One region of the Enterococcus sp. DIV1304_2 genome, then DNA from elsewhere that is predicted to be linked to it. Evidence: riboswitches for the same ligand, from Rfam matches in the RefSeq annotation. Region 1 holds a riboswitch; each other region holds the start of a gene.
The links. A riboswitch is a leader RNA that binds a small molecule or an ion and turns the genes downstream of it on or off. The one in region 1 is predicted to bind magnesium.

Region 1 (3,504 bases):
ATCTTTCAAAGCTTTCAATGCTTGTTTGGTTGTTTCTTTTGGTGGATCAAGGAAAGCAAGATAGCCAATCAAGACCATTTCTGACTCATCTTTCACTGAAAATTCTCCAACCACACTTGGATTCGTTTTTTGCGCGACACCGATCACACGCAACCCATCTTCATTCAAGTCCTTCACTTTCGCCAAAACTGTTTCTCTTTGTTCAGCAGTCAATGGTTTGACTTCACCACCAAGGTCGATGTATGAAGAGATACTTAACATTTCTTCGATCGCACCCTTTGTGATCATTTGCGTTTTTCCAGCTGGGTCAGCCACCACGACACTCATTCTTCTACGTTCAAAATCAAAGGGTATTTCATCTACTTTTTGATAACGAATCTTCTCTGTATCTAACGTCTCAACTGCTTCATCGATAATGGCAACATCTAAAAGATTCTTTAATCCAGTTTGGTAGTAACTATTCAAGTAGGCGTGGCGCAGTACTCGGTCATTTTCATTTCCTTCACAATCCATGTGGTATTCTAAAATAATTTTATCTTGAGTCAATGTACCTGTTTTATCTGTACAAAGGACATCGATCGCACCAAAATTTTGAATGGCATTTAGATTTTTGATGACTGTTCCTTTTTTCGCCATAGCACTGGCACCTTTGACCAGATTTGTCGTAACGATCATCGGTAGCATTTCTGGTGTTAACCCAACAGCGACTGATAAACCAAACAAGAATGCTTCTAACCAGTCTCCTTTTGTAAATCCATTGATCACGATCACAGTTGGTGCCATCAATGCCATGAATTTGATCAACAACATGGATGTTTTTTGGATGCCTAATTCAAAGCTTGTTTTTATCGGTTTTTGTGATAAGTTTTGTGCCACATGTCCAAACATCGTGTCGTTCCCAACAGAGATGATGATACCTTCTGCACTACCACTGATCACATTGCTTCCCATGAATGCAATATTTTCATAACTCGTTTCGCTTTGTGTTCTTCCAGAGCACACAGTCGCATGTTTCTCAACGGGATAGCTTTCACCCGTTAATGCCGCTTGTGAGATAAATAAATCTTTGGCAGAAAGCAACCGCATGTCTGCTGGGATCATATCTCCCGCTGACAAACGAACTTGATCGCCACAAACAATTTCCTCCATAGGAATTTCTTTGTATTCACCATCTCGTTTTACGGCAGCTGTTACTTTCACCAATGATTTCAACTTTTCAGCAGCTTGGTTCGAACGTACGGATTGGATCAAGGTCATCGTGCCACTGACTAACACCATGGCAAAAATGATGATTACACCAAACAAATCTTTATCTGCTGGAGCAGCTAATAGATACTCGGTGATAAAAGAAATAATTCCTAAAGCAATCAATACTAATGTGAAAGGGGTGATAAACGCCTTGATCACTTCTACAATAAACGGCGTTTTCTTTCCATATGAAATACTATTATTTCCATAAGTTTCTCTTAAATTTTCTACTTGTTCTGAAGACAAGCCTTTTTGTGTTGTTTGAAATAAGTCAAATAACTGTTGCTTATTTTTACTAGCAAAACCAGCGTAGACTTTTTTTGTTTCTTTCTTTTTTTCCATCTCGTGTTCCTCCTTTGATCTTATCAAGCACACACTGATATCTGTTGTGCGCTTGATCGTTTATCTAATCAACGGAGACAGAGTGTTCTAAAGGCGCTGAGAACAGATAGATAATAGTCTCAACATACCAACGCTTTGTCTCCTTGTACACCGGACTTTCATCCATTTGTTCTCATCTCCTTTCGTTTACTTACATTACTTTCTTGCCCTATTACTGGATACTTCAACTTCCCAACTTGATCACCCTCTAACACCTTTTTATTTGAAAAAACAGATTGGTGAGAAACAAAAAACCTTTCGCCAAAACTCAGCGAAAGGTCAAAAAAGTGCACAAAAAAAAGCATGGATGATCTACTCGTTGAGTTTTGGCACTATACAACGTAAAAAGCAAAAGAGCTTTTAGCTACCTTATGAAAAGCCTTATCTCGACAATTCCTGTTCTACCCATTGGCGTCTCTCGACATTTTTGGGCAGTAGCCTATGTTTGTATAGGAGCCTCACCTAACAAATCTTATTCAGTTTTTCCTCACCTAATGTAACAACTATTGGCTGGAATGTCAAACACATTTTCAAAAAAGTTGAAACTCTAAGGGATTCGTTTGTCATGTTTTCTTTCTCTAGGTATAATGAACCTATCACAACAGATCGGAGTGAAGGATATGGAACGTACACTTGTTATTATCAAACCTGATGGGGTAAGACGTCATTTAATTGGCCGAATCATCCAGCGTTTTGAAGAAAAAGGATTCGCAATCGCTGAAATGAAATTCGCGACGATGACTGAAAAACTAGCAAAAGAACACTATCAACATCTATCTAATCGAAGCTTTTTCGATGACTTGATCGACTATATGACTTCTGGTCCAGTCGTCTATCTGGTATTAACAGGTGAAGATGTGATCGATCTCGTACGCAAAATGGTCGGTGCAACAAAAGCAGCAGATGCCGTTCCTGGGACGATCAGAGGCGATTTTGCCTTACCTGGTACAGAAAATATCATTCACGCTTCGGATTCACGAGATGCAGCCAATACTGAGATCACACGTTTCTTTCCGCCATTCGATACAAAGAAAGTAGAAGATGCGAAAAAATAAATTTTTTGCTCACTGACTTTTTGAGTGCATCAATTTTTGATCATCTTATTGATATGCCAGTCCTTCTGTTAGAGGTCATGCTCCACACGTTTAGTGAGAGGATTGACTCAATACTAGAGGGACTGGTTTTCCTTTTGTATTAAGTCAAATGCCCACTAAATAGCCGCTTTCAGCAAATCTCTAGCGTTGTGCTTGGATAGACAATAGTTTTTCTTCTAATTCATCTCGCTCTTCTTTGCCTAAGGTATACTCGATCACTGCAAATAATGACTCAAACTCCTCTTTTTTGATTGGTTCCCCTAATGCGGTGGCGATCAATCGACGATAATAATCGGACATCAAACTCTCGTAAATGACAGCTGTCTTTGATTTCAAACCTAAACAACGATACATATCTTCATTGATGCTTCGTGCTTTTTTATATCTTTTTTTGTCGATATAATAGACAGTTAAATTCTTTAAAAAAAGAAACAAACACTGATCATAACCTGACTTCATTGCTTTACGCATTCTTTTTTTAATTTTCAAATAATTGTTTTCGATAAAGGAATCGCTGAAAATAAAGGGGAACTCTGCTAATAAGTCTAGTTCATATCGACCAAATTCTTTCAGTTTCATAAAGTAATCTTCGATCATTCGTATCTCATATCCCAAAAATTCCAATTGGATATCTGGCTTCACACTTGATTTCCAATACATATGTATATTCAGTACGAGATAGTAAAGATCAGCCGTTCGCTTAAATTGCTTGCGATTGTCGGCGATTTCTTTGTAGGGATCAAAATCATCCTCCTGAACTTTATTCAAAAGATTACGTGTT
Region 2 (3,504 bases), 1.4 Mb from region 1:
AAGAAATTGAAAAAGAAATAACCAAAATCAAAGAAAAAATGGTTGAAGTCTCAAGTGAACTTCAAATATTGACGAGTCGACCTCAATATGTGGATGGACAAACAAAAGAAGAAATCTTAGAATTAGAAAGACATCGTTTAGCACGTGAGCTCCATGATTCAGTTTCCCAGCAATTATTTGCAGCGATGATGATGATGTCTGCTCTGACGGAACAAGCAGAAAAAAGTGATACGCCTGAAATGTTTCGTAAACAACTAAGGATGGTAGCGGATATCATCAATGCTTCACAATCTGAAATGCGTGCGTTGCTACTACATTTACGACCAGTCAATCTTGAAGAAAAAAGTTTGAAACAAGGAATCGAGCAATTATTAAAAGAATTAAAAAACAAGATACAAATTGCATTGAAATGGGATATTGAAGATATCACTTTATCTGATTCGATTGAAGATCATCTCTTCCGGATCGTTCAAGAACTACTTTCAAACACGTTACGCCATGCAAAAGCCAATGAATTAGAAGTGTATCTGCATAAAATCGATAATAATCTTTTATTACGAGTGATCGATGACGGTACTGGCTTCAATATGAATGAAACAAAAACCGGTAGCTACGGACTAAACAATATCAGAGAACGTGTAGCAGGTATTGGTGGAACAGTAAAAATCATTAGTTTCAAAGGACAAGGAACAAGTGTGGAAATCAAAGTTCCTTTAATAAAGGAGGCGGAAAAATGATAAAAGTACTACTAGTCGATGATCATGAAATGGTACGTTTAGGGGTTTCATCCTATTTATCGATCCAAGAAGATATCGAAGTGATCGGAGAAGCTGAGGATGGGCGGCAAGGCTATGAGAAAGCCATGGCACTTCGTCCGGACGTGATTTTAATGGATTTAGTCATGGAAGAAATGGACGGGATCGAATCTACAAAAGCAATCCTCAAAGATTGGCCAGAAGCAAAAATCATTATCGTCACGAGTTTTATTGATGATGAGAAAGTATATCCAGCTATTGAAGCTGGCGCAACGGGCTACTTACTTAAAACATCGACAGCCCATGAAATCGCTGATGCGATTCGTGCGACTCAAAGAGGCGAACGTGTGCTTGAACCTGAAGTAACCTCGAAAATGATGGAAAAAATGAGTCGACGCAATGAGCCGATCTTACACGATGATTTGACGAATCGCGAAAATGAGATTCTTATGTTGATCTCTGAAGGAAAAAGCAATCAAGAAATCGCAGACGAATTGTTTATCACTTTGAAAACAGTCAAAACACATGTTTCTAATATTTTAGCGAAGCTAGAAGTGGAAGATCGTACGCAAGCTGCCATTTACGCATTCAAGCATGGATTGGTAAAGTAAAAATAAACAAAATGGATGATTGCATAACTATATTGGGATACGATTAACAATATTCCGGATTTTTTTATCAAATACTCATCCTCTTATTGACAAAAACCAATTTTACCTGTAGGGTTTAATTATAAAAACTTGTTAGGTGAGGCTCCTAAAAGAACACAGGCTACTGCCCTCAAACGTCGAGAGACGCCACAGGGTATAACAGGCAACGTCGGCTTAAGGCGTGCTTAACGTAGCTATCTGGATCATATTTCCAGAATTACGTCTTTTAGTGCTAAAGCTCAGACGAGAAGTTCGTTCAGGTAAACACTGGTACCATTTTGATGGGATCTTATGAGACGGCTTCTTTTGGAGGCCGTCTTTTTTATGTACTTCCTGTTTTTCTAAACGAATCCATCCAACAAGTTTATATCGAAAAAACGATGTAACAAAGGAGAATGCGAGATGAGAACACTAAATGATACAAATAACCTAGAAACACAATTGACGATTCTTAACTATCTTGAGCAAAAAAAGCTTGAAGAATTGAAGAACTATTTAGCAACGATCGAGAAAGTGGAATTGCTCCAACTATTTGTTACGCTACCTTCAGATAAGCAAGTTCTTGTCTTTCGATTATTATCAAAGAACAAAGCTCTCGAAATCTTTGAAACATTTGAACCAGCTGTCCAACAAGACTTGCTTCGCTCTTTTACGGATGAGGGAGTGATTGAATTTGTAAATGAGATGGCTCCAGATGATCGGGTAAGGTTGTTTTACGAATTACCAGCGAGTGTGACTAAAAAATTATTGGCAGAGCTTTCCGAAGAAGAGCGTGCAACGACGAATCGATTGATGGGCTATGAACATGAGACGGCTGGACGGATCATGACGACTGAATTTATTTCAATAAAGAAAGAAATGACTGTTGAAGAAGCACTGCATAAAATCAGAAAATTAGCCAAAGAAATGGAAACAATCTATATTTTGTATGTGACAGATATGGCGAAAAAAATTGAAGGGGTCCTATCATTAAAGGATTTAGTCATTGCAGAAAGTGATCAACGCATTGAAGAAATCATGATCAAGCATGTTGCTTATGTAACCACAGACACTGACCAGGAAGAAACCGCACGATTGTTACAAGAGTTAGATTTGATCGCTATTCCCGTCGTGGATAAAGAAACACGACTAGTCGGCATTGTGACAGTGGATGACGCTATCGATGTCTTAGAGCAAGAAACAACCGAGGATATGTTCAATGCCGCTGGTTTAGCAGATGTCGCCTCTGTAGAAGCTGATCGTAGTACAGTACTGATCAACGGCAGTCTTTGGCAAATCTGGAAAGTCAGGTTGCCTTTCTTAGCCATCACATTGGTCGCAGGGATGTTAGCTGGTCTAGTGATCGATGAGTTTGAACAAACGTTAGAATCAGTGGCCGCTGTTGCTATTTTTATTCCTTTGATCATGGATATGGGTGGGAATGTAGGGACGCAGTCATCGACGGTTTTTGTTCGCGGATTATCTTTAGGACATATTGATCTAAACACATTTATTAAGCACTTTTTGAAGGAAACAGGGATCGGTTTAAGCTTAGGGATTGTTGTAGGGATCGTATCTGGAATAGTCGCTTCTGTATGGCAAGGGATTCCATTGTTAGGTGTAGCTGTGGGAATCTCCTTGGTCTTTGCAATGACCTTAGCTGCAGCCTTGGGTTTTTTGATTCCTTTTATCTTATTGAAATTGAATATTGATCAAGCTGCTGGATCTGCACCGATCATTACCTCGATCAAAGATATTGCTGGGTTATTTATTTACTTTATTTCAGTTAACGTATTCTTAGGTTACTTATTGTAGGAATAATTAGTATATATAGGCATACCTTTTTAGTATAAACATCAAGGAATATTCTATGGTCTACCATAGTAGTCCTTCTCTTGACCCTCCATTAAAATTAGGGTTTTCCGTAAAGAAAAGCAGGGTTACTTTTGTTTTTAGAGTGGCTTTGCTATACTTGAAATGGAATGGAAAAAGGAGGAGAAAAGTGAAACAGAATTTTGCAATCGTAGGACTTGGACGTTTTGGCGGTAGTATCTGTCGGACATTAGTCGAAGCTGGACAAGAAGTTTTAGCCATTGATAGCAGTGAAGATCGCGTGAATG
Region 3 (3,504 bases), 810 kb from region 1:
AGCTTCAACCCATACACAAGGTATCAAACAATATGATATCTATCGTAATGGTCAGTTAGTGGCTTCAACGCCATCTACTAGCTACACAGATGAAAACTTGGCTTCTGGCACAACATACTCATACGTGGTACGTGCAATCAGCACAACAGACGAAGTTTCAGATGCAAGTAACACTTTATCAGTGACAACGAAACAAGATGAAACAATCGAAGGAATCCGTGAATGGAAAGTAGGTACAATGGCTTCACCAGAACGTTATTCTATGAATGAAGAAGTAAGACACAATGGAAGAGTCTATATCACTATTGTTCCACATTTCAACTTTGGTGATGTTACTTGGGCACCTGACCAAGCACCAACATTATTCCGTTTGAAATAATCAATTTGACACTCAGCGCATGAAACTGCGCTGGGTGTTTTTTTGTGAATAAAGGTTGCAATAAGAACGTTTAGTTGACAATGAAGGAGATTGTCCGATACCATGACTATCATCAGGAATGATCATTCAACCAGAAAGTAGGAAAGCAAATGTTCAAACGAGTACCTTCAGAGTTAACAGAAAGAGAAAATTATAAACTGTTGATTGGCTCAGTTATCCCCCGACCGGTGGCAGTGGTTGCGACAAGGTCTTCAAAAAGAGTGACCAATGTAGCACCATTTAGTTACTTTAATATCGTCAGTTCCAATCCGCCGATACTTTCTTTAGCTATCCAAAGAAAAAACGGGGAATGGAAAGATACGGCAAAAAATCTTCTCGAAACAAAAGAAGCCGTGATCCATGTTCTAGACGAAAGAATACTTGTAGATGCGAATCAGACAGCTGCTAGCTTATCAAGCGAAGAAAGTGAATTGACCTTGACTTCTTTCAGCGTTTCCAAATCTGATACCATCGATGTTCCAAGGATCAATGAAGCTAGTATAGCTTTTGAGACCACACTCTATCAACATGTACCAATCAAAAAAGGCGAAGAAACAACAGCTGATTTATTTTTATTAGAAATAGCTGCTTATCAGATGAGTGAAAGTGTCTACGATGAACAAACAGGCTACATCGATCCTAAAAGTTTACAGCCAATCAGTCGCTTAGCTGGAAACGACTATGGGAAGCTTGGTGAGATTATTTCAATGTTACGCCCGAAATAATTGCACTGTGGACGAACTCGTTTTTCTAAAGACAAAAGAAGTTTCCTTACTTGTCATCAAGTCTTAAAATTTATTAAGTAAAGTTTAATTTAGTTATTTTATTCTTTTTTTTATTGATTATCGATTTGAAGAGGAATAAGATGGATTTTGTAAAAATCAAATAAGTACTAACCTTGTTAGGTGAGGCTCCTATACAAACATAGGCTATTGCTCAGAAACGTCGAAAGACGCCAATGGGTCAAACAGGAATTGTCGGATTAAGGCTTTTTCAAATAGCTAAGAATGCGTTCTTTACGTTGTATAGTGCTAAAACTCGGACGATGAGATGATGCCAGGTCAGAAATCTTGTTCGAAAAGGTTTCTGACCTTTTCTTATGCTTTCTATTTCTTTTTACCTCGCTTTACCTAACTTGTGTCTGGATGAGAAAGGGGGATGCGTTGGAAAAGCTATTTGATTTTATCACTAGAGGTATTCATTTCATTACAAAGAATGCCGAACGAAATAAAACAGAGAGACAAACAAAAAAGGTCGACGAGTTGCAGCTCAATCGACCCAAAGACATGTAAGAGAATATACTCTTTACTTGATTCATCATAATAGACAAAGGTCCTCGTTTCAAGTAGAAGAGTTTGAAAGGAAGAGGCAACTGAATGAAACCATTTCAAAAAATCGTATTAAGTATCTTGTTAGTGCTTGCAATGGTCATTGGCTTTTTTTCTTTTGAATTTATCCAAGGGTTCTCCTCAGTGAAACAATCTGCAACAGTTGAGAAAGTCGATGCACAAGATGTTCCATCGATCATCAATGTAGCATTGATTGGTTCTGATGCACGATCAAAAGAAGAAAATGGTCGTTCTGATTCTTTGATGGTCGCCCAATATGATCAGAAGACGAAACAAGCAAAATTGATTTCTATCATGAGAGATTCTTACGTCTCTATTCCTGGTTATGGAATGAATAAGATCAATGCCGCATATTCTTATGGTGGTATCGACTTATTGGACCAAACCTTACAAGATAATTTCAAGTTAGAGACCCCTTATTATGCAAGTATTACGTTTCAAGATTTTGTTGATTGTATCGATGAATTGTTTCCAGATGGTGTGACGATCGATGCAGAAAAAGATTTGGATTTAGATGGGGTAGCTATCAAAAAAGGAAAGCAAACAATGGACGGAAATACCTTGCTGCAATATGCTCGTTTTCGTGAAGACGAAGAAGGTGATTTTGGACGGATCCGTAGACAACAACAAGTCGTTGAGGCGGTAGCCAGTCAATTGAAAGATGTCACATCGATCATCAAATTACCCAAGGCGATCGGCAAACTTTTAGGTAGTATCCAAACCAATCTACCGGAAAGCGTACTGTTAGATTGTGGGTTAGATTTCCTAGATGACGAGAAGAAAATCGATACATTGTCCGTGCCCGTTGATAAAAGTTGGGACTTCAATGATCATACACCAGCTGGTAGTGTCTTGGAAATCGACTTGACTAAAAATCAGCAAGCGATACACGAGTTTTTGGACAAATAACCATATAACCCTATTGATAAACCAGTTCCTAAAACGAACTGGTTTATTTTGATTAAAAAAAAGTTAACATAAGAACAGTACTGGTTAAGAATCATTTGGGCTGCTGTTCTATTTCCTCTTCTATGTGTTAGAATATCTTTGATTCGTACTTTTAATAAAGAGAGGTATTCAAAACATGAAGAGGAGTGGCAGACAAAAGAAAAAATCGACCGGCATCTATATCGGAGCGGGAATCGTCGTCTTGCTTGCAGCAGCTGGTGGTGGCTTCTTTTATTATCAACACGTTCAGGAACAACAAGCAGTAAAAGCTGGAGAACAAACGATTGAAGGATTTATTGACTCCCTGAATCAGGAAAATTATGAAGAAGCGGTAAAATCACTTCAAGTAGAGAAGGATAGTGATCTTACTGAACAAGATATTTTGGAAAAATATCAAAACATTTATGGTGCAGCAGAGATCAGAGGGATCAAACTCTCAGACTTATCCGTGACAAAAAAAGCGAATGATACGTATGAGTTTACGTATAAAGCTAAAATGAATACGACGCTAGGTGAATTGAAAGACTTAGCATATGAAGGAACCTTGTCCAAAGAGGGAGACCAAACCAAAATCAATTGGCAACCTAATTTGATTTTTCCGCAAATGGAAGGACAAGATAAAGTCAGCTTGAGTACAGATGTAGCGTCACGTGGCGAAATCTTGGACCGTAATAAACAGCCGTTAGCGACAACTGGGAAATTAAAACAATTAGGTGTCGTACCTGCGAAATTAGGTGAGGGTGAGGAAAAATCAGCGAATATCAAAGCAATCGCTGAAGCATTCGATTT
Region 4 (3,504 bases), 1.3 Mb from region 1:
ATAAAATCTGGTGTCCGTATTCAGTAAAAACTAAAGCAATCAAAATGGCCCCGAGAATAACTAGAATCGAGGTTATTGCCGTCATGATCTTCCAATGTACCCCAGCGATCATGAATAATGCCCCCAAGCATATGACAAAAACCAAACTTGTTCCAAAATCTTTTTGCATGTACATCAATAAAAAGGTCGGTAAACTAACCAGTAATATCTTTCCTACATAAAATAAATCAGTTTTAACGGTTCGTTGTTTCACCTTTTGCTCATAGATCAAGGTCAAATAAACAACCACTAAGATAAAGGTGAGTTTCACTAATTCAGAAGGTTGAAATGAAAAGCTGCCAATCCTAAGCCAACGTTTGGTGCCTGTGAGTTGAAACATCACCGGATCATAAAACTGATACAACAGGCCCATCACAAAAAGTGAAAAGCCATAAAGATAAGGAGAATATCTTAACAATACGACTGTTTTCACTCGTTGTGTTAGAAACAACAGCCCGACCGACATCAAACAAAACACGATTTGTCGAAGCACGACTCCTCGGACTGGAACTTGGTCATAAACAGCTGCCCCATATTGCACACCGACACTTAATAAATATAAAAGAAAGATTGGTAAAAATAATGCATAGTTGAATTCATTTATTTTAAATTTCATTTTGCTTACCTCGTGAGGACAGTTTCAGGCAAACGCCCAAAAGCATGGATAAAATCAAATAGCTTGATCCTCCATAACTAATAAAAGGAAGCGGAATACCTGTCATTGGGATCATGCCACTGATACTTGCAATATTGATACTTGTCTGTAGCAATAACAGCATCCCTGTTCCCAAATAAATCAACCCGATCTGCTGATTTGGTTCATTCGCACTCAAGACAAATAAGCGCAAAATAATCGAAAATAACATTGCTAGAATCAGTAAGCCCACGATCAGACCTAACTCTTCTAAAATAATCGAAAAAATAAAATCAGTCTCGGCTACTGGTAAATAGCCCTTTTTGGTAATACTATTTCCCAATCCTAATCCAAAAAGCCCACCGTTGTACATGGCATAATAAGATTGACTCATCTGAAATCCTTTTCCATAAGGATCTAAAAAAGGATTAAAAGCAATGCTCAAGCGATCATAAGTATGAGCAAAAATACTTGGTAATAGGTCATTTTGCCCTAGTAAATAAATAATGCCGCCAAGGAGCAAAAAGAGACTGAACAGTCCTGCAAAAAACAATAAAATATAGCGAACTGGTAATTGAACCGTCGTGATCATGATTGCAGCTAAGATGATCAACAAGATCGCACCAGCTACTTTTGGTTGGAATAAAATCAGCAGAGAACATAAAGCGATGATAAAAAAGGGTTTTTTTAATTCATTCAATGATTGCTTGGGTTTTCTAAAATAATAAGCTAAATAAAAAATCATACCGACATTGACAATTTCAGCAGGTTGAAATTGAAAACCTGCAATTGAGATCCATCGTTGCGCCCCACTGATATTGACACCAATCCCAGGTACCTTTGTCAAGATCAGACCCACGATACCGATCCCCATCATTATTTTTACGATTCGATGATTGAGTATAAATGCAGGTTTCACTCGGTAAATGAAAAAAATCATTGCCCAACTAAGTGCTACAAATACCATTTGTCGAACTAAAAGTTGATTTGTACTTTGATCGAATGACATCAAACGGAACGTACTCGCACTATAGATCATCAATAATCCTATTACACTGATCAACAGATATGGTACGAGCAAATACAAATCTATTTTTCTTATGTCTTTTACACCCATCCTATATTTCTCCTTTGTGTTACAGCGGAGATACGTCACTTACCCATCTTGAATAAAAAAAGCCAAACGAAAAAAACGATTGGCTTTTCAGTCTCATCGTGTGAGTTTTGACACTAAACAACGTAAAGATTTCTCTTAGCTATCTTATGAAGAGCCTTAATCCGACAATTCCTGTTTTACACATTGGCGTCTTTCGACGTTTCTGCGCAATAGCCTATGTTTGTTTAGGAGTCTCGCCTAACAAGTTATTCTATTTGAGGAAAAGTATACCTGTTAGATTATTTATTCACAAGAGAACCTCAAATAAGCTTAAAAAACTTTAGCTTTTTTTAATGTTATATAAATTATTTTTAAAATTTAATAATATATGTTCTATATTTTTTAGATCAGAGTATGTAAAAAAACGTAACAGAAAACCTTTAATCGACAAGGTCTGTTACGTTTTGTTTAATATTATACAACCTCACATAAAAATGAAAATAGCATAAAAAGACGTGATGGTCTCTTATGAAAAAAATAAATTTCAGATTATAGATTCTTCATACTTAGCATAGGTATTTTTTTATGTGTTTTGAGAGGCACGTTATAATAATGAAAATTATTTGTCATTTTCCCTCAGCTACTACGCCCATTTCGCAAATTATTCCTAGTTTTTGCTCGCCTGGATAGCTTCTAAGGCAGCTAGTGCGCTTTGTTGGTTGATCGTTCCTGATTCCCTAAGCTTTGCGGCAACTCTCTCGATTTCGTCCCCTTTGGCACCAACTGTGATTGCCAATGCTCTCGCTTGTAAGGACATATGTCCTTTTTGGATACCGTCACTAACAAGTGCACGCAGTGCCGCCAGGTTTTGTGCTAAACCAACAGCTGCAATCACTTGTGCCAATTCTTGTGCAGAATCAATTGCTAACATATCTAAAGAAGCTTTCGCTTTCGGTAAGACGCGGGAAGCCCCCCCTACTGTCGCGACAGCTAAAGGAACCGTCAATTTCCCTACCAAATGATCTTCCTTGATTTGCCAGTCAGTCAACCCTTGGTAACTACCATTTCGAGCAGCATAGGCATGAATAGCCGCTGCGGCTGCTCGTGTATCATTTCCTGTGGCTAAGATGACCGCTTCGATACCATTCATGATTCCTTTGTTGTGGGTCGTTGCCCGATAAGGATCCAACTTTGCGTATTCACTCGCTTGACGAATCTTTTCAGCAATCAGCTGACCCGTTTCTTTGTCCTTTGCCAATCGCTCAAAAGGAATCATACAAGTCGCGATCGCTAAAGATTCAGTCGCCAGATTACTTAAGATACTGAACAAGATTTCTTCTTCAGGGAACCATTCTTTGATACGAACCGCAACTCCTTCCAAAATCGAGTTGATGATATTCGCCCCCATCGCATCTTTGACATCCACTAAAAAATCAAGTGAAAGATAGGCATGCTCGCTCCCCATAAATTCTCGAGTAGAAATTTCTCGGACACCTCCACCACGCTTGACGATCGAAGGATAGCTTTCGTTTGCACAAGTGACCAATTCTGGTTTTCTTGCTTCAATGACTTCTTTGATTTTTCGATAATCACAACGACCAGTCAAGACGATTTGCCCACGCATCAATCGTCGGGGTATCTGAACGCTGATATCGCCACATATTTTTGCACCATTGCTCGCTGCAGCAATTACAGAAGGTTCTTCCGTTGCCATAGGAATCCATTTTTTTTGACC

Region 2: it holds a riboswitch for magnesium, as region 1 does, so the genes downstream of both, mgtE (magnesium transporter) here and mgtA (magnesium-translocating P-type ATPase) in region 1, are expected to answer to the same signal.
Region 3: it holds a riboswitch for magnesium, as region 1 does, so the genes downstream of both, IGJ14_RS07005 (LCP family protein) here and mgtA (magnesium-translocating P-type ATPase) in region 1, are expected to answer to the same signal.
Region 4: it holds a riboswitch for magnesium, as region 1 does, so the genes downstream of both, IGJ14_RS04995 (FtsW/RodA/SpoVE family cell cycle protein) here and mgtA (magnesium-translocating P-type ATPase) in region 1, are expected to answer to the same signal.

What each region holds. Positions count from the first base shown of each region.
Region 1 is NZ_CP187851.1:2,314,974-2,318,477, forward strand. It holds gene mgtA (magnesium-translocating P-type ATPase) at 1-1,590, opposite strand, end outside; M-box (ykoK) riboswitch at 1,934-2,106, opposite strand; gene ndk (nucleoside-diphosphate kinase) at 2,250-2,684, shown strand; gene IGJ14_RS10715 (helix-turn-helix domain-containing protein) at 2,865-3,504, opposite strand, start outside.
Region 2 is NZ_CP187851.1:900,413-903,916, forward strand. It holds gene liaS (two-component system sensor histidine kinase LiaS) at 1-737, shown strand, start outside; gene IGJ14_RS04275 (response regulator transcription factor) at 734-1,366, shown strand; M-box (ykoK) riboswitch at 1,488-1,663, shown strand; gene mgtE (magnesium transporter) at 1,808-3,199, shown strand; gene IGJ14_RS04285 (potassium channel family protein) at 3,387-3,504, shown strand, end outside.
Region 3 is NZ_CP187851.1:1,507,313-1,510,816, reverse strand. It holds gene IGJ14_RS07015 (lytic polysaccharide monooxygenase) at 1-379, shown strand, start outside; gene IGJ14_RS07010 (flavin reductase family protein) at 529-1,143, shown strand; M-box (ykoK) riboswitch at 1,309-1,475, shown strand; gene IGJ14_RS07005 (LCP family protein) at 1,795-2,676, shown strand; gene IGJ14_RS07000 (penicillin-binding transpeptidase domain-containing protein) at 2,852-3,504, shown strand, end outside.
Region 4 is NZ_CP187851.1:1,047,195-1,050,698, reverse strand. It holds gene IGJ14_RS05000 (FtsW/RodA/SpoVE family cell cycle protein) at 1-655, opposite strand, end outside; gene IGJ14_RS04995 (FtsW/RodA/SpoVE family cell cycle protein) at 645-1,790, opposite strand; M-box (ykoK) riboswitch at 1,875-2,042, opposite strand; gene IGJ14_RS04990 (hydroxymethylglutaryl-CoA reductase, degradative) at 2,437-3,504, opposite strand, start outside.